DNA from 4 places in the Streptomyces sp. NBC_00370 genome. Region 2 is predicted to be linked to each of the others. Evidence: riboswitches for the same ligand, from Rfam matches in the RefSeq annotation. Region 2 holds a riboswitch; each other region holds the start of a gene.

Region 1 (7,080 bases), 3.6 Mb from region 2:
ACACCCGCGGATCAAGATCGGCCGGAGCGCCGATCAGCTCGTCGACCGGCACCTGATAGGCCCTCGCCAGCGGCAGCAGGAGTTCGAGGCCCGGCTTGCGGTGGCCGGACTCCAGCCGGGAGAGCGTGCTGACCGGGATGCCGGTGATCTCCGACAGTGCGGTCAGGGTGACGCCGCGCCGCGTGCGCAAGGCGCGCAGCCGGGGCCCGACCGCCGCCAGCACCGCGCCGAATTCGTCGCTCATGCAACCACGGTGCCCGTGTTTTGCCATTTCCGCAAAGAGCTTTGCCCGAATGCCGTTCCGAGCGCATCGTTGCGTCGCAGTCACCGCACAGTCAGGACGCAGCCGTCCCGAAGCGACGAAAGGCCGACCCCCATGGATGCCCAGGGCTGGAACGACATGTACCGCAGCCGCGAGCAGCTGTTCAGCGGCAACCCCAACGGGGTGCTCGTCGCCGAGACCGCGGAACTGCCGCCCGGCCGGGCGCTCGACGCCGGGTGCGGCGAAGGCGCCGACGCGCTCTGGCTGGCCCGGCGCGGCTGGCAGGTCACCGGGGTCGACATCGCCGAGACCGCCCTGCGGCGCGCGGCGGCGGCGGGCACCGACGTCGAGGACCGGGTGACCTGGAGACGCGCCGACCTCAGCACCACACCGCCCCCGGCGGACGCCTTCGACCTGGTGTCCGTCCAGTACTTCCCGCTGCGCCGCACGCCGGACCACGCGGCGCTGCGCGACCTCCTGGCCGCCGTCGCCCCCGGCGGCACCCTGCTCTTCGTCAGCCATGACCTCGCCGACCTGACCCACCGGGAGGGCGACGACTTCGACCCCGCCGACTACTACCAGCCCGGCGACGTCCCGCCGCTCCTCGGCCCCGGCTGGGACGTCCTGGTCGACGAGACCCGTCCGCGCGCCGTCCCGCCCCCGGCCGGCACCCACCACACCCACGACACCGTCCTGCGGGCGCTGCGCCGGCCGTGAGCGGTCCCTTGCCGCGGCTCAGAAGTCGTCGTCCAGGCTGACCGAACCCTCCACCGCCACCTGGTAGGCGGACGGGCGGCGTTCGAAGAAGTTGGTCAGCTCCTGGACGCCCTGCAGCTCCATGTACGAGAACGGGTTCTCCGAGCCGTACACCGGGGCGAGGCCCAGGCGGCGCAGCCGCTGGTCGGCGACGCACTGGAGGTATTCGCGCATCGACTCGGTGTTCATGCCGGGCAGCCCGTCACCGCACAGGTCGCGGCCGAACTGCAGCTCCGCCTCGACCGCCTCCTTGAGCATGTCCGTGACCTGCTGCCGGAGTTCGTCGTCGAAGAGGTCGGGCTCCTCCTTGCGGACGGTGTCCACGACCTCGAACGCGAAGTTCATGTGCATCGTCTCGTCGCGGAAGACCCAGTTGGTGCCCGTGGCGAGACCGTGCAGCAGGCCGCGCGAGCGGAACCAGTAGACGTACGCGAAGGCCCCGTAGAAGAACAGGCCCTCGATGCAGGCCGCGAAGCAGATCAGGTTCAGCAGGAAGCGCCGCCGGTCCGCCTTGGTCTCCAGGCGGTCGATCGTCTCGACCGAGTCCATCCAGCGGAAGCAGAACTGCGCCTTCTCGCGGATCGAGGGGATGCTCTCCACCGCGTCGAACGCGGCGGCCCGGTCCGCCGGATCGGGGAGGTAGGTGTCGAGCAGCGTCAGATAGAACTGGACGTGCACGGCCTCCTCGAAGAGCTGGCGGGACAGGTACAGCCGCGCCTCGGGCGAGTTGATGTGCTTGTACAGCGTCAGGACCAGGTTGTTCGAGACGATCGAGTCGCCCGTCGCGAAGAACGCGATCAGCCGGCCGATCATGTGCTGCTCGCCGGGGGAGAGCTTGGCGAGGTCGGCGACGTCGGAGTGGAGGTCGACCTCCTCCACGGTCCAGGTGTTCTTGATCGCGTCGCGGTAGCGGTCGTAGAAGTCCGGGTAGCGCATCGGCCGCAGCGTCAGTTCGAACCCCGGGTCGAGCAGGTTCTTCACGACGGTCTCGGTCGGTTCGGTGGTCTCGGTCGGTTCGGTCTCGGTCGTCATTACTGGCAGGCCTCGCAGGACTCGGGGTTTTCCAGGGAGCAGGCGACGGCGTCCGCGTCGGGCGCCATCGGTACGGGCACGGGCACGGGGCCGGGGCCGGGGCCGGGGGCGACGCGCGCCGCCGGTACGTCGGCGCCGGCCGCGCGGGCGATCCGGGTCGCCGGGCGCGAGCGCAGGTAGTACGTGGTCTTGAGGCCCTTCTTCCAGGCGTACGCGTACATCGAGCTGAGCTTCCCGATGGTCGGCGTCTCCAGGAACAGGTTCAGCGACTGGCTCTGGTCGAGGAACGGGGTACGCGCCGCCGCCATGTCGATCAGACCGCGCTGCGGGATCTCCCACGCCGTGCGGTACAGCTCGCGCACCTCGGCGGGCAGCCAACTGAAGCCCGCCACCGAGCCGCTCGACTCGCGCAGCGCCTCACGGCTCCTTGCGTCCCAGACGCCGAGCCGCTTCAACTCCGCCACCAGGTACGAGTTGACCTGAAGGAACTCACCCGACAGCGTCTCGCGCTTGAAGAGGTTCGAGACCTGCGGCTCGATGCACTCGTAGACCCCGGCGATCGAGGCGATGGTCGCGGTCGGCGCGATGGCGAGCAGCAGCGAGTTGCGCATACCGCTCCTGGCGACCCGGGCGCGCAGGGCGTCCCACCGCTCGGGCCAGTTCAGCTCCACGCCGTAGTGGTCGGGGTGCAGCACCCCGCGCGCCGTACGCGTCTGCTCCCAGGCGGGCAGCGGGGCGTACCGCTCGGCGAGCCCGCAGGACGCCTCGTACGCGGCGAGCATGACCCGCTCGGCGATCTTCGTGGAGAGCGCGGCGGCCTCGGCGGAGTCGAAGGGCAGGCCCTTCTTGAAGAAGACGTCCTGCAGGCCCATCACGCCGAGGCCGACCGGGCGCCACTTGGCGTTGGAGCGGCCCGCCTGCTCGGTCGGGTAGAAGTTGATGTCCACGACCCGGTCGAGGAAGGTGACGGCGGTGTGGACCGTCGTGTCCAGCCGCGCCCAGTCGATCTCGCCCGAATCCAGCACGAAAGCGGCCAGGTTGACCGAGCCGAGGTTGCAGACGGCCGTCTCGCCGTCGTCCGTGACCTCCAGGATCTCCGTGCAGAGGTTGGAGGAGTGGACCGTGCGGCCGGGCTCCGCCGTCTGGTTGGCCGTACGGTTCGACGCGTCCTTGAAGGTCATCCAGCCGTTGCCGGTCTGGGCGAGGGTGCGCATCATCCTGCCGTACAGGTCACGGGCCGGGATCGTCCTGATCGCGAGGCCCGCCGCCTCCGCCGCGCGGTACGCCGTGTCGAACGCGTCGCCCCACAGGTCGACCAGCTCCGGCACGTCGGACGGCGAGAACAACGACCAGTCGGTGTCCGCCTCGACGCGCCGCATGAACTCGTCGGGGATCCAGTGCGCCAGGTTGAGGTTGTGCGTACGGCGCGCCTCCTCACCGGTGTTGTCCCGCAGCTCCAGGAACTCCTCCAGGTCGGCGTGCCAGGTCTCCAGGTAGACGGCGGCGGCGCCCTTGCGCCTGCCGCCCTGGTTCACGGCGGCGACCGAGGAGTCGAGCGTGCGCAGGAACGGCACGATGCCGTTGGAGTGCCCGTTGGTGCCGCGGATCAGCGAACCCCGGGAGCGGATACGGGAGAACGGGATGCCGATGCCGCCCGCGTGCTTCGAGAGCCGGGCCACCTGGTGGTAGCGGTCGTAGATCGAGTCGAGTTCGTCGGCGGGGGAGTCCAGCAGATAGCAGGAGGACATCTGCGGGTGCCGGGTGCCCGAGTTGAACAGGGTCGGCGACGACGGCAGATAGTCCAGCCGGCTCATCAGCCGGTAGAGCGCGGCGACGTCCTCCAGCGCGGCCGGGCTGTCGTCCTCGGCGAGCCCGCACGCCACGCGCAGCATGAAGTACTGCGGGCGCTCGATGACCTGACGGGTGATCGGGTGGCGCAGCAGATAACGGCTGTAGAGCGTGCGCAGACCGAAGTAGCCGAACCGGTCGTCGGCCGCCGGGTCCACGAGCTCGTCGAGCCGGTCGGCGTGCAGCGCCACGAAGCGGGCGGTGGCGTCGGCGATCAGCCCCTCGGTGTGTCCGACGCCGACCGAGGCGGAGAACGACACCGCGCCCTGGCCGGCGGCCTCGTCGGCGATGGAACGGGTCAGCAGCCGGGCGGCGAGCCGGGAGTACGCGGGGTCCTCGGAGATCAGCCCGGCGGCGGCCTCGGTGGCCAGCTCGCGCAGGCCCGCAGCGTCCGATCCGGCGTTACGCCCCCGGAGCGCCGCCGCTGCGACCTTGCCCGGGTCGGTGTCGGGCAGATCGGCGGTGAGGTCCGTCAGCGTACGCAGCAGTGCCTCGCCTGAAGCGGCGGTGTGCGTGGCCGGACGGTCTGGCGCGATGGTCACGTGATGCTCTCCCTCGCTCGGATCGGGTCCGGCGGGCAGGAGGCAGGCATACGACGGACCGCACCCAGGGCAGGGCGCACCGCCGTGTCCGCCGGCCCTACCGCGGGGCCCGGGACGTCTCGGCGCCCGGCTCGGTCGAACCGGACGCACCGTCGGCAGGTCTTCGGACTCGCGGGTACGACAAAGCGCACCACAGCACACCGTTGCGGGACAGTTCCGGATTCGCACCGGATTCCCCTGTGTCGACAGCGAGACGAGCATACATCTGGTGGGCGTCTCGGGAGTCACCCCCCACATCTTGTGTCGCATCGAGTTTCGTCTGCCCGCTACGGGATTCATCTCGGCATCACGCTGGATACCGAGCAGCTCAAGGAATGGGTGCGCTGATACGCGCGACGGGCCGCCGGCGGTGCCGGCGGCCCGTTCCCGTGACGGTTTTCTCGGTGGGTCAGTGAGCCGGTTCGGCCGGTGTTGTCAGGGGGAGTTCGGCCTTGACGTCCGGGTCGCCCGCGTCCGCCGTGTAGTCGGACGCCGTCGTCTCGTCGATGCCGTCCGGTGCCTTGACCGCGCGCAGGATCAGGGTGAGGACCACCGTCACCACCACGTTCAGCACGAACGCGGTGAGGCCGATGTAGCCGATCTCGCCGAGCCCCGGGATCTCCTTCGACGAGCCGCCGAAGTGCTTCTGGGTCGGGCTCGCGACGCCGTACGCGGCGAGCGTCCCGTAGACCATGCCGACCGCCCAGCCCGCCAGCAGCGCCCAGCGGTGGAACCAGCGGGTGAACAGGCCGCCGACCAGGGCCGGCAGGGTCTGCAGGATCCAGATGCCGCCCAGCAGCTGGAAGTTGATCGCGACGGTCGGGTCCATCCCGAGGACGAAGACCAGCGCGCCCACCTTCACCAGCAGGGACACCAGCTTGGAGACCTTGGTCTCCTGCGCCGGGGTCGCGTCCGGCTTGATGAAGTCCTTGTAGATGTTGCGGGTGAAGAGGTTCGCCGCGGCGATCGACATGATCGCGGCCGGCACCAGCGCGCCGATACCGATCGCGGCGAAGGCGACGCCGGCGAACCAGTCGGGGAACATGTTCTCGAAGAGCTGCGGGATCGCCAACTGGCCGTTGTCGACCTTGATCCCGGCGGCGATCGCCATGAAGCCGAGCAGCGCCAGCAGCCCCAGCATCAGTGAATACAGCGGCAGGATCGCGGTGTTGCGCCGGATCACGTCACGGCTGCGGCTGGAGAGCGTCGCCGTGATGGAGTGCGGATACATGAAGAGCGCGAGCGCCGAGCCGAGCGCCAGCGTCGCGTACCCCCACTGGCCGGCCTCGGGCGGCGCCAGCGCGCCGCGCGGTTTGCCGGTGGCCGGATTGACCTTCGCGAAGGCGTCGCCCGCCTTGGCGAAGATGTCGTCGAAGCCGCCGAGCCTGATCGGGATGTAGATGATCGCCACGAGAATGACGATGTAGATCAGACCGTCCTTGACGAACGCGATCAGCGCGGGCGCCCGCAGCCCCGACGAGTACGTGTAGGCGGCGAGCACGGCGAACGCGATGAACAGCGGCAGGTCCTTGACGAACCAGTTGGTGTCGTTGCTGCCGCCGATGCCCATCACGTCGAGCACCGACTGGATACCGACCAGCTGGAGCGCGATGTACGGCATCGTCGCGAGGATGCCGGTCACGGCGACGGCCAGCGACAGGGACTTCGACCCGAAGCGCCCCCTGACGAAGTCCGACGTCGTCACGTACCCGTGCTTGTGCGACACCGACCAGAGCCTGGGCAGGAAGGTGAAGATCAGCGGGTAGACCAGGATCGTGTACGGGACGGCGAAGAAGCCCGAGGCGCCCGCCGCGTAGATCGCGGCCGGCACGGCCACGAAGGTGTACGCCGTGTAGAGGTCACCGCCGAGCAGGAACCAGGTCACCCAGGTGCCGAACGACCGGCCGCCCAGGCCCCATTCGTCGAGGCTGTGCTGGTTCTCCGCCCTGCGCCAGCGCGCCGCCAGGAACCCCATGGCCGTGACGGCCAGGAAGAAGAAGATGAAGACGCCGAGCGCGACGCCGTTCACACCGTCCTTCATCGCGACGCACCTCCCTTGCGGGCGCGCTGGTCACGCTGCCACAGCTTGTAGGCGGTCATGGTCAGCGCGGTCGAGATGAAGACCCACAGCAGCTGGTACCAGTAGAAGAAGGGGATGCCGATGAACGCCGGGTCGACCTTCGCGTACGACCCGACCCAGAGCATCGCCACGAACGGTGCCAGCAGACAGACGCCGATCACCACCCGCAGCGGTGTCACCGTGGGCGGTTTTTCTTCCGGGTTGTCCAGCATTCGGCGTACCGTCCCCTCACTGATCACCTGTTGTAATGCGCAGGCAATCTAGGGGAGGAGGCCGACCGCCGTCACCCCCGCCGCCGTCTCGGAACGACAACGGTGCGGCTAAACCGCTCAATGGGCGGGTCGTTTGAGCCGCGCGACGAACTTGTACCGGTCGCCGCGGTACACCGAACGCACCCATTCGACCGGTTCGTTGTCCGCGTCGACCGAGTGCCGCGAGAGCATCAGCATCGGCAGGCCCACGTCCGTGCCGAGCAGTCCGGCCTCGCGCGGGGTGGCCAGCGAGGTCTCGATGGTCTCCTC
Region 2 (7,080 bases):
GGGGGACACGTCCCTGGCGCGAACGCCCGGCCAACTGCCCTCGGTGGTCCGGCACACGTGTCCCGGACGGTCGGGGTGAAGGGGGTCGTGCAGGGGTGGTGTCCGGAGCGTAGAGCGTGATTTGTGGCGCATCTCGGCGGTGGCTCCGCGTCTCGGGAGTACGCGCCGTAAATCATGCAGCGCAGGACACGACCCCGGAACGGCACCCGGCAACCACCGCAACCACAACCGCCAACCGAACCGCGCCGGACGGCGACACCGCGCAGGACGGCGACACCCCGCCGCACGGCCGTCACGGCGCACCCGGCGGAACGAACGGCAGCCCCGTCGGCGCCCCGTCCTCGATCAGCCGCATCAGCGCGGCCGTATCGGCGTGCTCCTCGACCAGATCACCCAGCAGGTCCAGCTGCGCCTCCCGCAGCTCCCCGAAACTCGTGTCGGGCGCCGGCACGAACCGCCGCCCCGCCTCCCGCGCCACCTCCGTGAGGAACCGCCGCCGGAACGCGTCGCTCTCCAGCGCCCCGTGCCAGTGCGTGCCCCGCACCGCACCCACCCGGCAGCCGTCCAGCGCCCGCCCCTCCCCGTCGACCACGAACGGCTCGCCGCCCCGCACGTCCGCCACGCCGTGATGGATCTCGTACCCCTCGACGGCCTCGCCCAGCGCGTGACCCACCGGCCGGGCCAGCGTCTTCGCCACGGCGAACCGCACCCGCACCGGCAGCAGTCCGAGCCCCGGCACCACGCCGGCCCGCGACTCGACGTCGTCCTCGACCCGTTCGCCGAGCATCTGGTACCCGCCGCAGATCCCCAGCACCGGCCTGCCGTCCGCCGCCCGCCGGGCTATCGCGTCGGCCAGGCCGCGCTCCCGCAGCCAGCCGAGCGCCTTCACCGTGCCGCGCGTGCCGGGCACCACCACCAGGTCGGCGTCGGCCAGTTCCTCGGGCCGGTCGACGAACCGCACCACCACACCCGGTTCGGCCGCCAGTGCGTCCACATCGGTGAAGTTGGACATCAGCGGCACCGCGCACACCGCCACCCGCAGCACGTCCTCGCCGTACGGCGGCGCGACGCGCGACTCGCGTACGGTGCCGTGCTGCGACACCCGCAGCCCGTCCTCCTCGTCGATGCCGAGCCCGGTCCGCCACGGCAGCACCCCGTAGGTGGCGCGCCCGGTCAGCCCCTTCAGCATGTCGAGCCCCGGTTCGAGCAACGACACGTCGCCGCGGAACTTGTTGATCAGATACCCGGCGACCAGCGACTGGTCCGCCTCGCTCAGCAGCGCCGTCGTGCCGAAGAAGGAGGCGAAGACCCCGCCCCTGTCGATGTCCCCGACGATCACGACCGGCAGTTGGGCGGCCCGCGCGATGCCCATGTTCACGATGTCGGTACGGCGGAGGTTGATCTCGGCGGGACTGCCGGCGCCTTCGCAGATCACCGCGTCGTACGTGCTCCGCAGCTCATCGAGGCAGTCCAGCACGGGCTGGAGCAGTTCGGCCTGCCGGCCGCCGTGGTAGCCGCGCGCGCTCAGCTCGCCCACCGGCCGCCCCATCAGGATCACTTGGCTGCTGCGGTCGCCGCCCGGCTTGAGCAGTACCGGATTCATCAGCGCCGTCGGCTCGACCCTGGCGGCCTGTGCCTGCATGGCCTGGGCCCGGCCGATCTCCGCGCCCTCGCGCGTCACGAACGAGTTGAGCGACATGTTCTGCCCCTTGAAGGGCGCGACCTTCACCCCCTGGCGCACCAGCCACCGGCAGATGCCCGCCGTAACGACGCTCTTGCCCGCGTCGGACGTCGTGCCCGCGACCAGCAGTCCGCCGCCCCTCATATCGACCCCCTCCGACCAACAACTCCGGACCGGAACCTGGACCCGGCCCCGAACCCGGCCCCGACCGCGAACCGCCCCACCGCACAGACGCCCAGCGTGAGCCAGGTGACGCGTCGCGACAGGCGTACCGCACGCTCGATGTCGGCCACCTCGACCGGCCGCCCCGCCGCCCCGTTGAGCACCGGCCGGTGCTCGACCCGGCCGCCGTACGCGAGGGTGCCGCCGAGCCGTACCCCCAGCGCACCGGCGAACGCCGCCTCCACCGGGCCCGCGTTGGGGCTCGGATGGCGGGCCGCGTCGGCGCGTACCGCCCGCAGGGCGCCGCGCGGATCGCCACCGAAGGCGGTCGCCAGCGCGGCGGTGAGCCGGGCCCCGGGCCAGCCGGCCACGTCGTCGAGCCGGGCCGAGGCCCAGCCGAAGCGTCGGTAGGCGGCGGACTTGTGGCCGACCATCGCGTCGAGAGTGTTCACGGCGCGGAATCCGACCAGTCCCGGCACCCCGGCGACCGCGCCCCACACGAGCGCGCCCACCACGGCGTCGGAGGTGTTCTCGGCGACGGACTCGACCACGGCGCGGGCCATCTGTCGCTCGTCCAGGGCCTGCGGATCACGTCCGCAGAGCCGGGGGAGCAGCGTACGGGCCCGCTCGGTGTCCCCGGCGCTCAGCGCTGCTCCGACGGCGCGCGCCTCCCGGCCCAGCGATGTGCCGCCCACGACCGACCAGGTGGCTGCCGCGGTCAGGACGACGGACGCGGCGCGCCGGTCCCGTACGAGCCGACCGGCGAGCGCGGCGGCGCCGGTGGCGCCCGCGACACACACCGCCGTGTGCAGGGCGCCCCAGCCCCGGTGGTCGCGCCACAGGACGCGCTCGACGGCGCCTGCGGAGCGGCCGAAGGCGGCGACGGGGTGTCCCCGCCGTGGGTCGGCGAACAGCAGGTCGGCCAGGAGTCCGGCGGTGGCGCCGTAGGCGAAGACCCGCTCGGCGGCTGAACCGCGGCCAGGCATGGCGAAGTGTCCTCACTCAGGGTCCGCGCCCCGGCTCGACGTGAAGCGGCGGCGAGAGTTCCTGGCTCCTGGGCGCTGCGCTCTCCCAGTGACAGTGGCGGGACCGCGCCGGACTCGCACCGGCTTCCTCTGCTTGCCACCGCGGGACCGGCGCGAACCGGTCCCTTTTGGCCTCGGCAGTCCACCACGCTGTGAGAACAGCCGTCAACTCACCCTTGACCTGCGGTCGAGGGTGAGCGGGACGGTGCGGGCAGGGCCAGGGGCCGGGTCAGGCGACGATGAGGAAGATCCCGTACGCGACGGCGGCCGCGCACAGGGCGAAGCAAGCGTACGCGCCGGACACGGCGGTCGCCGAGCCCTGCTTGGAGAGGCCGATGACCCCGAGGGTGAACAGGCCAACCAGCGCGACGGTGGCCACGAGGCTGACCCCGAAGACGGAGCCGAGAGCCGCCCAGTCGATTTCCATGCTGTTCCGTCCTTACGCCGTGGCCGAGGCCGCTGTGGTGGGAGCCGCCGCGGTCGCGGCCGTGGTCGCGGCCCCGGGGACCGGAGCGGGGGCCGGGATGGTGGCCGACAGATCCTGCGGGAGTCCGACGGACACCGGAACCACGTCGTCCGTACCGCCGACCACATTCGTGGCGTCGACGGGCCGGCGACGGGAGGCCCGCCAGATCACCGCGGACACCAGGATGAGCAGCGCGGCGACGACGGCGACGCCCCAGGGGCCCCGTCCGGTCAGGAACTCCGCGCCCGCCGCGACCAGACCGGCCGCGGGCAGTGTCAGACACCAGGCGACGGCCATCCGGGTCGCGGTGGACCAGTGGACCACCCCGCCCTTGCGGCCGAGCCCCGCGCCCATCACGGCACCGGAGCACGCCTGAGTCGTGGAGAGCGAGAAACCGAGGTGGGAGGAGGCCAGGATGACGGTCGCGGCACTGGTCTGGGCCGCGAAGCCCTGCTGCGGCTTGAGGGTGGTGAGTCCGGTGCCCATGGTGCGGATGATGCGCCAGCCGCCGAGGTAGGTGCCGAGCGCGATGGCCGTGCCGGCCGAGACGATGACCCACAGCGGCGGGTTGGACCCGGGCGCCAGCACACCGCCGGTGACCAGGGCGAGGGTGATCACACCCATGGTCTTCTGCGCGTCGTTGGTGCCGTGGGCGAGGGAGACCAGGGCGGCGGAGGCGATCTGCCCCGCCCGGTACCCCTTGGCGGTGTCCTTCTCGTCGGTGTGCCGTCCGATCCGGTACGTCAGACGGGTGGCGGCCGTCGCGGCGAGCCCCGCGACGACCGGCGCCGCGAGCGCGGGGATGAGCACCTTGGTGACGACGACCCCGCCGTTGACCCCCGACGTACCGACGGACATCAGGGTGGCGCCGATCAGGCCTCCGAAGAGGGCGTGCGAGGAGCTGGACGGCAGGCCCAGCAGCCAGGTGAAGAGATTCCACAGGATGGCGCCGACGAGTGCGGCGAAGATGACTTCGGTCCTGATGCCCTGTTCGTTGATGAGGCCGCCGGAGATGGTCTTGGCGACCTCGACCGACAGGAAGGCGCCGACGAGATTGAGGGCGGCGGACATGGCCACCGCGATCTTTGGCTGGAGAGCGCCGGTCGAGATGGTCGTAGCCATCGCGTTGGCGGTGTCGTGGAAACCGTTCGTGAAATCGAACACGAGAGCCGTCGCGATCACGATCGCGAGCAGCAGCGTGAGGTGCTCCATGCCGTTCAGGCAATCGAATAAGAGTGAACGGAAGATGAACTAGGCAGGTATTTGAGGTGTCTCTCCACGGGGGAGGCCACGGACCGCACCGCACTGCCCGAATTGCGGCCCGCCTGACAGGATCTGCGCATGACAGAGCACCGGACACAGCCGCCCCCGCCAGCGTCGCGGCCACGGCCCCAGCCACGCTCGCGGCAACGGACCTCCGTGGACGACGACGCGGTCAGGCAGGCCTGGCAGGACGTCGTTGCCACCGCCCGCAGGACGGCCGCCGAAGGCCTCGTCGTCGGCACGTCGGGCAACGTGTCGGCCCGCGTCGGCGATCTCGTCCTCGTCACCCCGAGCGCGGTGCCGTACGACCGGCTGACCCCCGACGACACCGTAGCGGTCCGGCTCGACGGGGAGCAGGTCGCCGGATCCCTCCCGCCGACCAGCGAACTGCCGCTGCATCTGGCGGTCTACCGCAGCACCCCGGCCGCCGCCGTCGTCCACACCCACGCCGTGCACGCCACCGCCGTCTCCACGCTCGTCCCCGAGCTGCCCCTGATCCACTACATGGCGGCCGCCCTGGGCGGTCCGGTCCGCGTCGCGCCGTACGCCACGTACGGGACGGACCAGCTCGCCACGTACATGCTCGAAGCACTCCGCGACCGCAGCGCCTGTCTGCTGCGCAACCACGGCACGGTCGCCCACGGCGCCACCCTCGACCAGGCGTACGACCGCACGGCCCAGCTGGAGTGGATGTGCCGCCTGTGGCTGACCGCGTCGGCGGTGCCGGGACACACCCCGACGCTGCTCTCCGAGGCGGAGCTGGCCGAGGTGACGGAGAAACTGAAGGGGTACGGCAAGCAGAGCTGACCCCCGCGACCGGCCGTGTCGAATGTCACCGGTGGTCCCCGTCCACTGGCGGGCCGGGCCGACGGTCACCACACTGTGAGGGTGCGCCCGGCAACAGCGACGGCAGCAGCCGTCACCACGATGATCGGTGTCGGCGCGGCCGCAGTCGCGGCCGGCCGGTACGCCAGCGACGCGGCGCTCAAGCCGCCGCCCGGGCGCGCCCTGCCCGGCGACCCCCGACTGACCGTGCACGCGACGGCCGCGGGACAGATCACCCTGACCCGCTCCTTCGCCTCCCTGCGTCCCGGCACGTACGGACTCCAGGGCCCCGGCATCCACGCCGTCGTCGGACCTGTGCTGCCCGACGTGGACCACTCCCCGGACACCGTCGTACGCCGTCTTGAGCGCGTCAGCCACGGCAAACTCACCCCGGGCAGCCGGGTGCGGCTCACCCCGCAGGTGCACAGCGGCGACCCGGCGACCGCCCTCGGCCTCGACCACCAGGACATCGAGATCCCCGGCGAACTCGGCATGCTGCCCGCCTGGTTCGTGCCCGGCCTCCGCGAGACCTGGGTGATCACCACGCACGGCCTCGGCACGACGCGCGAACACCCCCTGAACCTCATGGACTTCCTCGCGGCGCAGCGCTTCCCCGTGCTGGACCTCGCCTACCGCGGCGACGCCGGAGCGCCCAAGTCCCCCGACGGGATCGGCCATCTCGGCGACTCCGAATCGCGCGACCTGGAGGCGGCCGTCCGGCACGCGGTCCGGCACGGCGCGCAGAGCGTCCTGCTGTACGGCTGGTCGACCGGCGCCTCGATGGCGCTGCGGGTGGCGACCGACTCCGCCATGGCCGGCCGGGTCAGCGGCCTCATCCTGGACTCGCCCGTACTGGACTGGCAGGCCACCCTGCGGGCCCTGGCCACCGCCCGCCGCACGCCGGGCCCGCTGCTGCCCCTCGCCGTACGCGCGGCCCAGGGCAGGACGGGACTGAGCGGCAACCGGCTGCTGCGCGCCACCGACGCCCGGCACCTGCGGGTGCCGACCCTGATCATCCACGGCCCCGACGACACGCTCGCCCCGTGGGGCCCGTCCCGGCAGCTGGCCGCGCACCGCCCCGAAATGGTCACGCTGCACACCGTTCCGCAAGCGCCGCACGCCGCGATGTGGAATGCGGATCCCGACGGCTACGAAGAGACGCTGCGGCGCTTCCTCACCCCCCTGATGTAACGCCCGGAGCAGCCCGAACGCCGCCGCGTCCACGGCGGTTCCGGGCCCGGCCCGCGCACCCCGCCACGCCGTCGCCGGACCGATCCGGCAGGTTCCGTTTGGGCTTTCGGGCAGTCACCGGGAAGACTGCCCCCGTGACGTCCCGAAAGCCTGATGAGCAATTGGCGCGCAACTCCAGACTCCGAATCGTCCGTTCGCGGCCGGTGGCCTCGGCGCGACGGGCCGTGACCGACGGGCGGAACCGGCCGGCCCCCCGCCCGCCCGAGGGCACTCCGCCCCAGGCGGAGCTGGCCCGCCAGGCGAGGGCGGTGCTCGCCGACGCCGTACGGATCGCCCGATGGGCGGCCGTCGACCGGGACCCGGGAGCGGGCAGGCTCGGCGAGCAGGCCCAGGAACGGGCCGCTGCCGCGCTGGAGTTGTCACCCGCTCAGGTGCGCGCCGCGTGGGACCGGGCCAGGCTGGCCGGA
Region 3 (7,080 bases), 1.1 Mb from region 2:
ATGGTGTGCAGATCGGCGCCGTCGAGAAGGGCGTGTCCCGCGGTGGGCCGCAACGTGCCGTAGACGCAGCGCAGGAGGGTGGTCTTGCCGCTCCCGTTGGGCCCGACGAGCCCGATCGTCTCGCCGGGGGCCGCCGTCAGGTCGACGGCATGGACGAGTTCACGGCCGTCCACGGAGTAGGACAGCCCTTCCACCCGCAGCTCGGCGCTCATGCGGGGGCTCCTTCGGGACGGCGGCGCATCAGCCACAGGAAGAACGGGCCGCCGATGAGCGCGGTGAGGACACCGACGGGGACGTCCTGCGGCGCTGCGACGGTACGGGCGGCGAGGTCGGCGACGACCAGCACCACGGCCCCGCCGAGCGCGGCGACCGGCAGCAGGCCGCGGTGTCCGGCGCCGACGACCGCGCGGGCCGCGTGCGGTACGAGCAGTCCGATGAAGCCGACGGCGCCGCTCGCCGCGACCATGACGCCGGTCACGAGCGAGGCGACGACGAAGACGGCCGCCCGGAACGCCCCGGCGTTCAGACCGAGCACGCTCGCGCCCTCCTCCCCCACCAGCAGCAGGTCGAGGGGCCGGGCCAGGGTCATCAGCAGCGCCGTCCCGGCGAGCAGGACGACGCCGGGCAGGACGAGCGTGCCCCAGCGGGCGCTGCCCAGACCGCCGAGTGTCCAGTACAGGGCCTCCTGGAACTGCTCGGGCCGGGCGGCGACGACCAGCAGGAGGGTGGTGAGCGCGGAGAGGATGTACGAGACGGTCACCCCGGCCAGGACGAGCCTGCCGCCGGTCATGGCGCCGCCCCTGCGGGCGAGGCTGTAGACGAGGGCGAGGGCGACGAGCGAGCCGGCGAAGGCGGCGGCCGGCATGGCGACGGTGGTGGTCACTCCCCCGCCGATGCCGAGGACGAGCACGGCCACGGCGCCGGTCGACGCGCCGGAGGAGATGCCGAGCAGGAACGGGTCGGCGAGCTTGTTGCGCACCAGCGCCTGGAGGACCGTCCCGACGACGGCGAGCCCCGCGCCGACGATCGCGCCGAGCAGCACCCTGGGCAGCCGTACGTCGAGGACGATGGTCCGGTACGGGCTCGGTGCGGCCCGCCCGGTGAGGGCGGCGACGACCTCGCCGGGCCCGATCCGTACGGAGCCGAGCGCGAGCCCGGCGACGACGGCGACGGCGAGCGCGGCGACGAGACAGCCGAGCACGAGCGGGTAGCGCAGCCGCCCGTGCCCTCGCGGGCCGGGCGTGACCGGTGCGCCCGATATGCCGGACGGGCCTGGCGGGGTGGTGCGGGGCACGGCGCTACTTCACAGTTCCGGGGTGGAGCTGGGCCGCGAGTTTCGCGACGGCGTCGGGGGCGCGTACGCCGAGGACGACGCTGGACAGCGGCATCACGGCGAACCGCTTGTTCTTGATCGCGGGTACGTCGGCGAGCACCGGGTCGTCGGTGAGCCGCTTCTCCTTCTGGGCGACCGTCGTCGAGCCGTAGTCGTAGATGACGACGGCCTGCGGCTTGCGGGCGACCACCTGTTCCCAGGTGGCGTCGCCGAACGACTTGTCCAGGTCGGCGAAGACGTTGGCGCCGCCCGCGCGGGTGATGAGTTCGTTGCCGATGCCGGCGCCGCCCGCGGTGAAGGCGGTCTTGTCGCCGCTGTCGTAGACGAAGACGGAGACGGGCTTGACGCCCTTGAGCTTGGCGGCCGTCCCCGCGACGGTGGCGCGGGCCCGCGCGATCCACTTGTCCGCGCGGTCGGGGACGCCGAAGGTCCGGCCGACCTCCCGTACCTCCTGGTAGACGTCGTCCATGGTGACGGCGCCCTTGGTGCAGCTCTCGATGTTGAGCCGGGTGTCGATGCCCGCGCCCTTCAGGTCGTCGCGCGCGCGGCCGTCCTTGGCGTCGAAGGCGCTGGCGTAGCCGCCGTAGACGAAGTCGGGATCGGCGGCGAGCAGCTTCTCCTTGGAGGGGTACTCCTTGGCGAGCACCGGCACGCTCTTGTACGCGGCGGCGTAGGCGGGCGAGATCGTGTCGTCCAGGTAGGCGGTGCCGACCAGGGATTTTCGCAGGCCGAGCGCGAGCATGACCTCGGTGGCGTGCTGGTTCATGGTGACGACGCGCCGGGGCGGTGCCTGGTAGGTCGTCTTCACACCGCAGTTGGTGACGGTGTAGGGGAAGCCGGGGGCGGCTGCCTTCGCGGCGCTCGCCGCCGGCTTGTCCGTCGAGCCGCACGCGGCGACCGGTACCAGCAGGGCGGGGAGCGCGGCGGCTATGAGCGCGCGGCGGAGCGTGGGCGGGACTGACGGCATGGCTGAGCACTCCTCCGGGGGGATTTCCGCGTCCCCTGGCTGGTGGAAGAAGGGCGGCAGGTCAGTTCCTGGCTGCCAAGCGGATTCGCTTGGTCACAGTGGCGGGACCGCGCCGGACTCGCACCGGCTTCCTGGCTCCTGCCGCCTCGGGTAGGGGGTCAGTCTCTCAGACGACCGTGACGTCCTCTTCGGTGACCTTGCCGTCCACGATCCGGTAGGAGCGGAACTGGAACGGGCCGAGACCGTCGCTGTCGGCGGTCGAGACCAGCACGTAGTGCGCCTCGGGCTCGTTGGCGTAGCTGATGTCCGTACGGGACGGGTACGCCTCGGTCGCGGTGTGCGAGTGGTAGACGATCACCGGGGTCTCGTCGCGGTCGTCCAGGTCGCGGTAGAGCTTCAGCAGGTCCGCCGAGTCGAATTCGTAGAAGGTGGGCGAGCGTGCCGCGTTGAGCATGGGGACGAACCGCTCGGGCCGGTCGGAGCCCTCGGGTCCCGCGACCACGCCGCAGGCTTCGTCGGGATGATCGCGGCGTGCGTGCGCGACGATCTGGTCGTACAGAGCCTGGGTGATGGTCAGCATGAGTGAAATATAGGACGGCCGAGGGCCGGGCCACCGGGTAGGCCCTACTCGACGGGTGCGTAGGCGCCCGCCTCTTCCCCGGTGGTGACGGTGCGGCGCTTGAGCAGCTGCCAGCCGCCCACCAGACCCACGGCCCACAGGGCGCCCACGTACAGGCAGACGCGCGCTTCGTGGTCGTAGGCGATCAGGCAGGTGACGAAGGCGAGGAAGGCGAGGGCGACCCAGCTCAGCACCGCGCCGCCGGGGGCCGGGAACGCGGAGGCGGGCAGCCGGCCCGCTTCGACGGCGCGGCGGTAGCGGATGTGGCTGGCGAGGATCATCATCCAGGTCCAGATGCCGGCGGCGGTGCCCACCGACGTCACGTACCCGAACGCCTTCTCGGGGACGAGGTAGTTGAGGATGACGCCGATGCCCATCAGGGCGACGGAGACGCTGATGCCGAAGGCGGGGGTGCGGCGCGAGTTGAGTCTGCCGAACGCCTTGGGCGCCTCGCTGTTGACGGCGAGCGCGCGCAGCATCCGGCCCGTCGAGTACATGCCGGAGTTGCAGGACGACAGGGCCGCCGTGAGGACGACGAAGTTGACGATGCCGGCGGCGAGCGGGATGCCGATCTTCTCGAAGGCGTAGACGAAGGGGCTGACGCCGGCGGAGAACTCGGTCCAGCGGACCACGGCGAGCAGGACGGTCAGCGAGCCGACGTAGAAGATGATGATCCGCCAGGGCAGCGTGTTGATGGCCTTGGGGAGGGTCTTCTCCGGGTTCTGCGATTCGCCTGCCGTGACGCCGACGACCTCGACGGCGAGGTAGGCGAACATCACGCCTTGCAGGGTCATCAGGCTGGAGCCGATGCCGTGCGGGAAGACCCCGCCCTGCGAGACGAGATTGCCGGGGGCCGCGGTGGCACCGGCGTCGGAGAAGCCGAGGGTGAGGACGCCGAGCCCGATGACGATCATGCCGATGATGGCGGTGACCTTGATCATCGAGAACCAGAACTCGACCTCGCCGAAGATCTTCACCGAGATCAGATTCACCCCGAAGAGCACCAGCAGGAAGACGAGCGAGCTGACCCACTGCGGGATCTGCGGGAACCAGAAGTGGATGTAGATCGCGGCGGCCGTCAGCTCGGCCATGCCGGTGACCACCCACATCAGCCAGTACGTCCAGGCGGTGGCGTAGCCGAAGAACGGGCCGAGGAACTCGCGCGCGTACTCGGCGAACGAGCCGGACACCGGGCGGTAGAGCAGCAGTTCGCCCAGCGCCCGCATGATGAAGAAGATGACGACGCCGGCGAGGGCGTACATCAGGATGATGCTCGGCCCCGCCTTGGCGATGTTGGCGCCCGCGCCCATGAACAGACCGACGCCGATCGCGCCGCCGATCGCGATCATCTGGATCTGCCGGCTGCCGAGCCCGCGTGCGTAGCCCTCGTCGTCCTCGCCCGGCCGGCCGGTCTCGTCGCTCTCGACGGGTGTGGTCATCGTGGAGTGCCCTTTCGCCGTGCGGTCAGCACTCAGGACCTATCATGGCGAAGGGTTCATTTCGGGCAACCGCGCGGCCCGTCAGGGCATCATCGTCTCCACGAGCGTCTCCTGGAGCGCGCCGAGCCACAGATACGCCATGACCATCGGCTTGCGCGGGTCGGAGTCGGGCAGCCGGTACAGCTCGCCGCCCTCGTCCTCGTCCGTGACGTCGAGCCGGGTGCCGATCGTCAGCCGCAGGTCGTTGAGGGCGCCGAGCCAGTGGGCGCACTCGTCGGGGGTCAGTTTCAGTACGGCGTCACCGGCGCCGGACGCGGTGAGCGCGTCCAGGGAGCGGACGACGGCGACCCCGTCGGCGCGCTTGCGGTCGCGCAGGTCGTTCTCCGTGAAGCGCCTGAACTCGGAGGAGAACTCCCGCAGTTCCTCGTCGTCGTCCCCGTAGGCGTCGGGAAACAGCCGGGCCAGCGCCGGGTCGGCGGGCGGTTCGCTGGGGCCTTCGGTGAACAGCGCGGCGAGCGGGTCCGTGCCCTCGGCCGGCTCGTCGGCGGGGCCGATCAGCTCCAGCAGCTGGACGGCGAGCGAGCGCAGGATGGAGATCTCGACCTCGTCGAGCGCGACGGCGGCGCCGCCGCCGGGTACGGCCTCGAAGTGCCCGGCCATCAGTCGCGGTCCTGCGTGAGGGTCGCCCACAGGCCGAAGCCGTGCATCGCCTGCACGTCGCGTTCCATCTCCTCGCGGCTGCCGCTGGACACGACGGCCCTGCCCTTGTGATGGACGTCGAGCATCAGCTTGTTCGCCTTGTCCTTGGAGTAGCCGAAGTAGGTCTGGAAGACGTACGCCACGTAACTCATGAGATTGACCGGGTCGTTGTGGACGATCGTCAGCCAGGGGACGTCCGGCTCCGGGACGACGGAGGTCTCCTGTGCGGATTCAGGGAGTTCGATCTCAGTCGGAGCAACACTCACGGTTCGGGACGACCTTCTTCTCTCGCCGGTCCTGCCGGATCTTCGCGGCGCCGCGGGCGCCCACAGGTCCATGCTGCCACCCAGGAGCCCCTGTCGCACAAACGGACCATCGAAATCGTCACTCTGACGAGTATTGGGGGTAGCATCAAAATATGAACACTCCGGACCTAGGGCTCCCGGTGGACGTGCCGTCGACCGCGCTCTTCACCGACCAGTACGAGCTGACGATGCTGCAGGCGGCACTGCGAGCGGGTACGGCCGACCGCCGCTCGGTCTTCGAGGCCTTCACCCGGCGGCTGCCCGAGGGGCGCCGCTACGGGGTCGTCGCGGGCACCGGCCGGGTCCTGGACGCCGTGGAGAACTTCCGGTTCGACGCGGACGTGCTGGGCTTCCTGCGGGAGCAGCGGATCGTCGACGAACCGACACTCGAATGGCTGGCCTCCTACCGCTTCAGCGGCGACATCTGGGGCTACCCGGAGGGCGAGGTGTACTTCCCCGGCTCGCCGATCCTGCGGGTCGAGGGTTCCTTCGCCGAGTGCGTCCTGCTGGAGACCGTGATCCTGTCGATCCTCAACCACGACTCGGCCATCGCCGCCGCGGCCTCCCGGATGTCGGCGGCGGCCGGCGGACGCGGGCTGATCGAGATGGGCGCCCGGCGTACGCACGAGCTGGCGGCCGTCGCCGCCTCGCGCGCCGCGTACGTGGGCGGCTTCGACACCACGTCCGACCTCGCCGCGGGCTTCCGCTACGGCATCCCCACCGTCGGCACGAGCGCGCACGCCTTCACCCTGCTGCACGACAGCGAGCGCGACGCGTTCCAGGCGCAGGTCGACTCGCTCGGCCGTGGCACGACGCTGCTGGTCGACACGTACGACGTGACCGAGGCGGTGCGGACGGCCGTCGAGATCGCCGGGCCCGAACTGGGCGCGGTACGGATCGACTCGGGCGACCTGCTGCTGGTCGCGCACCGGGTGCGCCAGCAGCTGGACGAGCTGGGCGCCGTCAACACCAAGATCGTGGTCACCTCCGACCTGGACGAGTACGCCATCGCCTCACTGGCGGCGGCCCCGGTCGACGCGTACGGCGTCGGTACGCAGCTGGTCACCGGCAGCGGGCAGCCCACCTGCTCGATGGTCTACAAGATCGTCGCCCGCGCGCAGTCCGCCGACCCGAAGGCGCCGCTGCAGCCCGTGGCGAAGAAGTCCACCGGCGGGAAGACCTCGATCGGCGGGCGCAAGTGGGCGGCGCGCCGGCTGGACGCCGAGGGGTACGCGGAGGCGGAGGTCCTCGGCACCGGCCCTGTCCCCGCCGACCTGCTGGACAGGCAGCTGCTGGTCGAGCTGGTCAAGGGCGGCGAAGTCGTCGCGCGCGAGCCGCTGGACGCGGTGCGCGAGCGGCACATCGCGGCCCGCGCGGGACTGCCGATGTCGGCGATCCAGCTCTCCAGGGGCGAGCCGGTCATCCCGACGGAATACATCTGACGAGCGCATATGCCCGAGGTGGGTGACCGGCCGTGTCTGAGCACAATACGTACGATGTGCGCCGGTTGCGGCATGGGCACCCGCTTCCGGGGCAGGCATCGAGACGTTGAAGAGAGGTCGATCCCCCTCCCGCAAGGCGGTCGCGAACTCTAGGCTCGAAACCACCGGTCAAGGCCGAACCCCACGTGAGGACATTTCCGCCATGCATCGCGCACTGATCGTCGTCGACGTGCAGAACGACTTCTGCGAGGGCGGCAGCCTCGCGGTGGCCGGGGG
Region 4 (7,080 bases), 5.4 Mb from region 2:
ATGCATGTGTCCCGGCTGATCAGCGGCTCGTGCACGCGGATCAGGGACGAGATCCTGGACGGGATCCTCGCGGACGACGACGAGTGCGCGTGAGCGCGTGGCCCGGGGACCCGGGGCCGGTGCGGCGGCACGCTCAGCGGAACCCGCCGCTGCCGAAGCTCCCGCCGGAGTCCTCGTTCCACTTCGGGGTCTTCTTCAGTGGCGCCGACCGCGAACCGATCGTGCCGTTGCCCTTCAGCTCGCCCGGCATCAGCCGCTCGTCGGACTCCGGTACTTCGTCCGGTTCGCGGTTCTCCAGGATCTCCCGGACGGGGCCCTCGTCCGGGAGTTTCGTCTGCTCGTCGGGCCGGGGCGGTACGGACTCGTGGTCTCTGATCCTGCGTCCCCACAAGAAGGCGCCGATCAGCACACCGACCACGATCAGGCCCACGATGGGCACGAGAATGGCCGTCACGCCGGGGGAGGACGCTAGATCCCAGTTCATCGTGTTCATGGTAATCGAGTACCCCGAAAAATCGGGTCATACCGCCACATCACGCACCTGCATCGCGCACCCGTACCGCACACCTACGAGATTGGACGTGCCACATGATCCGCGAAGTACTGGTGGGAGTGGTGTCCGGGCTGCGCAGCCAGCTGGGCACCGCGGCGGTCGCGCTGACGACGGACGCGGCGGAGACATCCCGCCCGGCGGCCCTCCTCGCCTCCCGGCCGGCCACGGCGCTCGCCTCCGTGGGCGCCGTGGGCGAGTTGGTGGGCGACAAGCTTCCGCGGACCCCGAGCAGGCTCGCCCCGGCCGGGCTGGTGCCCCGGACGCTGTTCGGCGGGCTGGCCGCCGCTGCGCTCGCCGGGCGCAGGCCCGGCGGCCCGCCCCCGGCGGTCGCGGCGACGATGGGCGCCGCGGGCGCCGTGGGCGGGTCCTTCGCCGGGGCGTGGTGGCGCCGGACGGCGCACGACAGGGCGGGTACCGACTGGCCCGGTGCCGTGGCCGAGGACCTGCTCGCCCTCGCGCTGGCCTGGACGGTGTGCCGCCCCGCACGGAACGGTCAGAAGCCCTCGGGCGCGCGCGGCGCGTAGTGCTTGGCGAGCCGGCCGATCTCGTCGTCGTCCAGCCGCAGTTCGACCGCTGCCACCGCGTCGCTGAGATGCTGTTCCTTCGTGACGCCGACGATCGGCGCGGTGACCGCCTGCTGGTGCAGCAGCCAGGCCAGCGCGATCTGCGCGCGTGACACGCCACGCTCGGCGGCGAGTTCGGCCACCGTCCGCACCGTCGCCCGGTCGGAGTCCTCCGCCTGCCGGTAGAGGGTGGAGCCGAACTGGTCGCTGCGCGCACGCGAGGTGGTGTCGTCCTCCCAGTCGCGGGTCAGCCGGCCCCGGGCCAGCGGGCTCCACGGCAGCACCCCGACCCCCTGGTCGAGACAGAACGGCAGCATCTCCCGCTCCTCCTCGCGCATCAGCAGGCTGTACTGGTCCTGCATCGACACGAACGGCGTCCAGCCGTGCAGTTCGGCGGTGTGCTGGGCGTTGGCGAACTGCCACGTCCACATCGAGGAGGCCCCGATGTAGCGCACCTTCCCGGCGCGCACGAGGTCGTGCAGCGCCTCCATCGTCTCCTCGATCGGCGTGTTCGGGTCGTAGCGGTGGATCTGGTACAGATCGATGTAGTCAGTGCCCAGCCGCCGCAGACTCGCCTCCGCCTGGCTGAAGATGGCCGCACGCGACAGACCCGCGCCCTTGGGACCCGCGTGCATCCGGCCGTTCACCTTGGTGGCGATCACGACCTCCTCGCGCTTGGCGAATTCGCCCAGCAGCCGCCCGACGATCTCCTCGCTCGACCCGAGCGAGTAGACGTTGGCCGTGTCGAAGGTGGTGATGCCCGCCTCGACGGCCTGCCGGACCAGCGGCCGTGACTCCTCCAGCGGCAGGGACCAGGGGTGGGACCCGGACTGCGGGTCGCCGAAACTCATACAGCCGAGGACGATCCTGGACACCTCAAGACCGGTCCGGCCCAGACGTACGTACTCCATTGCTTCTCCTCACGAAGAAACCCGCCGGGAAGGGCCCCGGCGGGTTTCTGACGGTGGTCGGGGTTCAGTTCACCGGGGCGCCGACCCGGTCGTCCGGACTGCTGCGGCGCACCGCCGGAACGGTCTCCGGAGCGAGGAGCCGCTGGGCGAGATGGCCGAAGATCAGCCCGAAGGCGCTCCACATGGTGATCTGGATGGCCAGCGAGGCCACCCTGAACTGCCAGAGCAGCGGCGCCGGGAAGTCCTTGGGCACTTCGTTGACGGTGGGCAGGAACGCGTACGCGAGGCCGACCAGCACACCGAAGCCGACGACGGCGGCGACCGTCGCGTTCCAGTTGCCGAGCCGCGGTGCCAGCCGCTTGCCGAAGATGACGGCCGCCACGGCCAGCAGCACACTCAGCACGATCATCAGCACATACAGCGTACTGCGCTTGCCGATGGTCCCCGGGTCGCCCACCGACGGCGGATTGGCCGGGTACTTGAGGAACGGCACGACGTAGACGGTGAGCAGCGCACCGCCCGCGAGCAGCATCGCCGTGGCCCGGGGCCCGAAGGCGCCGATCCGGCCGAGCGCGACACAGAACGCGAGCGCGGCGATACCGCCGACGGCGACGCCGAACACCAGGACGCCCGTGGCGAGTCCGGCGGTGGACTGGAGCGAGCGGCTGACGACTTCCATCTCGTGCTCGTGGCTGTGCGAGTCCTCGAACGCGATGGCCGAGTCGATCCTCGGCTCACCGAGCAGATAGGCGACGACGAGGGCGAGCACGCCTGCGGCGAGCCCCGCGAGCATGCCGCGCACCAACAGGGCCCTGACGGATATGGAGTTCATGAGCGGATTTCCTCGGTCTCTCAGTGGCAGGGGAAGCCGAGGAGATGGCGTCCGTCATGGACCCACTCGTGGATGTCGGTGCCGGAGAAGACAGAGGTGGCGCCCTGCTCGGCGCCGACGAAGTACAGCAGGAACAGCATCAGAACGCCGAAGAAGACCGCCCAGGGCGCTATCGCCTTGAGCGAGATGGGTGCGACGGCTGTGGAGCCGGTGGTGGGGGCGGCAGACTGTGCCATGGCCGAACCTCCTGGGGAACACGCGTCCCGATCGTGGTGCCTGAGACGAAGGTGCCGGGTCTGACTTCCCGCGGCGAACCGCGGGTCCACAGTGGCGCGACCGTGCCGGATTCTCACCGGACTTCCGTCACACCCTCGTCATGTCCTCGGCACCGTACCGCCCGTCGGCCCCGTGACGCCACAGTGCACCCCTCGTGCCCGCGTCCGGGCCCACGCCGTACGCACGGTCCGCGGCGGCCGGGACCGGGACGCTCAGCGCAGGCCGGACGAGCGGAAGACCGCCTCGGCCGCCGCGCCGTCCAGGCGTCCGGTGAGCCTGCGGAGCGTATCGGCGCCGTACAGCGGCCGGCCGTCTCTCAGCGACCCGAGGGCGTCCGTCTCCAGCCGGTACCAGAGCTGCGGCGCCGCGACGAGCACCCGCGGATCGACCTCGACCCTGCCGCCCTCCGTGTCGCACAGGACGAGGCGCTGGGCCACCCCGTCGGACATACGGACCGACAACAGCCGGTCCGTACGCACCCGATGCTCGCCGAGCAGCCCGCGCGAGGCCAGCCAGCCGGCCCCCGCCGACACCCGGGCCGGTACGAGTACGACGAACAGCAGCACGGCGAGCCCGGTCCAGAACACGGCGTGCCGCAGGGTCAGATCGCCCGAAGCGCCGTCGACCACCAGCAGCAGGGTCAGCAACACCCCTGCGCACCCCGCCGCCTGCCGGGCCTCACCGGCCCAGCGGTCGTCGTACACCGTGCCCGGCGCGCCCCGGCTGCCGGCGCCGGGCCCCGTGGCCGCCCCTCCCGCCCGACGTCGTCCCATGGCGGTGACTCTAGGCACGGAACGGACCGGCGCTCCACGCCTTGACGGACGGCTGACGCGACCGCGTGCGGCTTTGACGCCCGCCTGACGCCGCCCGGCAGCCCCCGGCGTCACTCGACATGCCCGCCCGGCACATTCCGGTAAGAATCGTGCGGGGCCGGCCGGCTCGGTCCACGGGCCGCCTGCGTGTCGGGCGCCCGTCGTCGGGCAGACGAACACAGCTGTACATGACGAGAAAGGACGTGATCCGGATGCGAGTGGCATTTCTCGTTGCTCCCGAAGGCGTGGAGCAGGTCGAGCTGACCGAACCCTGGAAGGCGGTGGGGGAGGCGCGCGGCGAGCGCGAGCTGATCTCGACCGCGCCGGGCCAGGTGCAGGCGTTCAACCACCTCGACAAGGCGGACACCTTCCCCGTCGACCGGACGGTGGCGCAGAGCTCCGTCGAGGACTACGACGGTCTCGTGCTGCCCGGCGGTGTCGCCAACCCCGACGCGCTGCGGACGGATCCCGCGGCGGTGGCCTTCGTGAAGGCGTTCTTCGACGCGGGCAAGCCGGTGGCGGCGATCTGCCACGCCCCGTGGACGCTCATCGAGGCCGATGTGGTGCGTAACAGGACGCTGACGTCCTGGCCGAGCCTGCGGACCGACATCCGCAACGCCGGCGGTACCTGGGTGGACGAGCAGGTCAAGGTCTGCACCGCCGCGCCCAGCCCGCTCATCACCAGCCGCAAGCCGGACGATCTGAAGGCGTTCTGCGAGGCGTTCATCCAGCAGTTCGGCGGTTGAGTCCTCCGCGAGGCAGCCTGTACCCCGGACCGGCTCTGTCCGGCGCCCCGCCACGGCGGGACGCCGGACATCGTCGTTACGGCTGGACGGCCAGCGTGAAGGAGTGCCCCGCCGGGTCCGAGTAGACGCGCGTGTCGCGCGGGCCGCCGTTGTCCTTGGTGTCCAGCGGGCGTGCGCCGAGGCTGATCGCCTCACGCTCCGCCTCGTCGATGTCCTCGCGGGCCACCATGATGCGCAGATGGGCCTGTTGAGAGGTTTCGGGCCGGGGCCAGCTGGCAGGCGCGTAGCCGTGGTCCCTGCGGATCGCGAGATGGACGCCGGACTGTCCGACGATCTCCACGAAGTCCGGGTCGGTACCGATCTTGATCTCCGCTTCGAAGAAGGTGGCGTAGAACTCGGCGAGGTCGGCGGGTTCGGCACAGTCGAGGACGAGGACGCTGGTCTTGGCGACGGTCATGCCGACCGTGTACCCCCGGCCCTGACGGGCACACAGCTGCCGTGGCCCGTCGGGGCGCCCGGTGGTTGGCCCGCTGCCCAGCGGGTACCCGGGCCGCCGGCGCTTCATCCGGCCGACCGGTTCCGGTCGCACTCCGACGGCCCGGGGGAGAGCCTGGGAGCGATCCCTTCCCAGGCTTCCACGTACAGCTTCGGCGCAGAGAGGAACAACCCCATGAGCAACGCTGAACAGTCGGCGACCGAGGTCGCGGTGCAACTCGGCGGACAGGCCAAGGAGGACGCCCACACGGTGTTCGCGGTCCTCGGCACGGCCTTCGCCTCCGACCGCGCCGCCGACGACGTACCCCAGGACGTGCCGGCCGACCGGCAGGCCGTCTGGACGGCCACCTTCGACGTGGCGGACGTACGCGGCGAGGCGGCGCCCGCCGAGCTGTCCTCGCCCGTCACCGCCACCCTCCAGGGCGGCCACAAGGCGGTGGACGCCCTGCACGCGGCGCTCACCTCCGCCTTCTCCGTACGGGTCGTGGGTACGGCGGCGGGCGACCAGGAGGAGGAAGTCACGCTGCGGCTGGAAAGCCACCGCTGACGGGGCCGACGGCGGGGCGACAGCCGCTTGTGTTGCGCATCCGGCGCAACGGGGTCAGTCTGTTGGTGACCCAGAAGTGGCTGTTGCTCACGCTTCGTGTTCGGGGGTCGTTGCTACGCCGTAGGCACAACGCCGTGAAGCATGTGGGCCTCTCTGTGAGGAGCCTCAAACATGACAGTTCCACTCGACCGGCACTACGAGGTGGAATTGCACGCCTCCGCGGAGCGCGTATCGCAGATCCGGCGCATCGTCGCCGCTCACCTTCGTTATTGGAAACTCGACCTGCACGTCGCACCCGTCTCCCAGGGCATCGACGAACTGCTGACCAATGTCCACCGTCACGTTGGCGACGACAACAGGTGCATTGTGGAACTGCGTTGGACCGGACGTCATCTCACGACGTCCGTCGAGGACAACGGGCCGAGGATGCCCCGGCTGCTGACGGCCGGCGGCGGGGGCCTCGCCCGCGTCGCCGCTGTCAGCGACAGCTGGGGCACCTGCGCCACCGCCGAGGGCAAAGTCATCTGGTTCACCCGCAGTGTGGAGGCTCCGCAGAGCGTCCTGCGGGTGCCCACGATCCCGCTCACCCTGGTCGGCGCGGCCCAGCGGCACCCCGGCCCCGACCGGGAGTTCCTTCCGGTGCTCGCGCCGTTCCCCGCGCGGGAACCGGCCGCGGCGCTCGTCTGACCGCGTCCCGGGGCCGACACCCGCCCCGGGAGCACGCGACCGGCCCGCACGAAGCGGGCCGGTCGTCGCCAAACCGTGCCGGCCGTACAGCGGCGGCGCCGCTCGGCCGTCGGCCGTGCTCAGTCGTCGTCGGCGTCCGGTACGAGATGGATCGCGGCCTCCTCGGCCGAGGCGGCCGCGCCGTCGATGCCGACGTCGCTGGCGATCATGTCCTTCTCCGCGTCCTCGTGGGCGCCCTCGTCGGGCGCCACCAGGCGGCCCGCCCTGGCGTCCCCGACCTCGTCGTCCAGGGCCTCGCCCTCGCCCGGCGTCAGATCGCCGATGCCGTCCCAGTCGGGGTCCTCGTCGTCCGTACGGTCCGGGATCTCCTCGGCGAGCCGCTGGTCCAGCGTCTCGCCCTCGTGCTGTTCCGCCGCCGTGGTACCGGTGTGTTCCACGCCGAGCGGGCGCTCCGGAGGCGACCAGCCCTCGTCGAAGGGGTCGGAGCCACGGTCGACGAGTGTGTCCTCGGTGTCGAGAATGCCCTCGTCGTCCAGCACTTCGGAACCGTCGGGCTGGTAGACATCGTCGGCCATCTCACTGCTGTCGCCGCTCACGTCGCTCTCCTCGCATCGTTCGTCTCCGCAGCCGCACGGCAGTCGCCGTACGGACGTGCCAG

Evidence for each region. Region 2 has a riboswitch for cobalamin ahead of OHS57_RS09115 (cobalamin biosynthesis protein). Riboswitches for the same ligand answer to the same signal wherever they lie in the genome.
Region 1: linked by a shared signal. The riboswitch ahead of OHS57_RS25705 (ribonucleoside-diphosphate reductase subunit alpha) and the one ahead of OHS57_RS09115 (cobalamin biosynthesis protein) in region 2 are both predicted to bind cobalamin.
Region 3: linked by a shared signal. The riboswitch ahead of OHS57_RS14095 (ABC transporter substrate-binding protein) and the one ahead of OHS57_RS09115 (cobalamin biosynthesis protein) in region 2 are both predicted to bind cobalamin.
Region 4: linked by a shared signal. The riboswitch ahead of OHS57_RS33370 (CbtB domain-containing protein) and the one ahead of OHS57_RS09115 (cobalamin biosynthesis protein) in region 2 are both predicted to bind cobalamin.

What each region holds. Positions count from the first base shown of each region.
Region 1 is NZ_CP107968.1:5,735,399-5,742,478, forward strand. It holds gene OHS57_RS25690 (helix-turn-helix domain-containing protein) at 1-244, opposite strand, end outside; gene OHS57_RS25695 (class I SAM-dependent methyltransferase) at 377-979, shown strand; gene OHS57_RS25700 (ribonucleotide-diphosphate reductase subunit beta) at 998-2,050, opposite strand; gene OHS57_RS25705 (ribonucleoside-diphosphate reductase subunit alpha) at 2,050-4,440, opposite strand; cobalamin riboswitch at 4,578-4,702, opposite strand; gene mctP (monocarboxylate uptake permease MctP) at 4,889-6,520, opposite strand; gene OHS57_RS25715 (DUF3311 domain-containing protein) at 6,517-6,771, opposite strand; gene OHS57_RS25720 (GntR family transcriptional regulator) at 6,889-7,080, opposite strand, start outside.
Region 2 is NZ_CP107968.1:2,099,966-2,107,045, reverse strand. It holds gene OHS57_RS09120 (cobyric acid synthase) at 293-1,825, opposite strand; gene OHS57_RS09115 (cobalamin biosynthesis protein) at 1,822-2,829, opposite strand; cobalamin riboswitch at 2,863-2,985, opposite strand; gene OHS57_RS09110 (hypothetical protein) at 3,098-3,295, opposite strand; gene OHS57_RS09105 (inorganic phosphate transporter) at 3,308-4,546, opposite strand; gene OHS57_RS09100 (class II aldolase/adducin family protein) at 4,754-5,404, shown strand; gene OHS57_RS09095 (alpha/beta hydrolase) at 5,486-6,613, shown strand; gene OHS57_RS09090 (hypothetical protein) at 6,748-7,080, shown strand, end outside.
Region 3 is NZ_CP107968.1:3,184,152-3,191,231, forward strand. It holds gene OHS57_RS14085 (ABC transporter ATP-binding protein) at 1-212, opposite strand, end outside; gene OHS57_RS14090 (iron ABC transporter permease) at 209-1,261, opposite strand; gene OHS57_RS14095 (ABC transporter substrate-binding protein) at 1,299-2,300, opposite strand; cobalamin riboswitch at 2,343-2,495, opposite strand; gene OHS57_RS14100 (Mov34/MPN/PAD-1 family protein) at 2,467-2,880, opposite strand; gene OHS57_RS14105 (amino acid permease) at 2,925-4,358, opposite strand; gene OHS57_RS14110 (DUF2017 domain-containing protein) at 4,440-5,018, opposite strand; gene clpS (ATP-dependent Clp protease adapter ClpS) at 5,018-5,323, opposite strand; gene OHS57_RS14120 (nicotinate phosphoribosyltransferase) at 5,476-6,804, shown strand; gene OHS57_RS14125 (isochorismatase family protein) at 7,007-7,080, shown strand, end outside.
Region 4 is NZ_CP107968.1:7,522,325-7,529,404, forward strand. It holds gene OHS57_RS33345 (SigB/SigF/SigG family RNA polymerase sigma factor) at 1-93, shown strand, start outside; gene OHS57_RS33350 (DUF6479 family protein) at 134-484, opposite strand; gene OHS57_RS33355 (hypothetical protein) at 589-1,077, shown strand; gene OHS57_RS33360 (aldo/keto reductase) at 1,047-2,027, opposite strand; gene OHS57_RS33365 (CbtA family protein) at 2,092-2,859, opposite strand; gene OHS57_RS33370 (CbtB domain-containing protein) at 2,880-3,095, opposite strand; adenosylcobalamin (AdoCbl) riboswitch at 3,140-3,235, opposite strand; gene OHS57_RS33375 (hypothetical protein) at 3,348-3,908, opposite strand; gene OHS57_RS33380 (type 1 glutamine amidotransferase domain-containing protein) at 4,160-4,693, shown strand; gene OHS57_RS33385 (VOC family protein) at 4,770-5,150, opposite strand; gene OHS57_RS33390 (hypothetical protein) at 5,364-5,735, shown strand; gene OHS57_RS33395 (ATP-binding protein) at 5,907-6,422, shown strand; gene OHS57_RS33400 (DUF5709 domain-containing protein) at 6,542-6,997, opposite strand.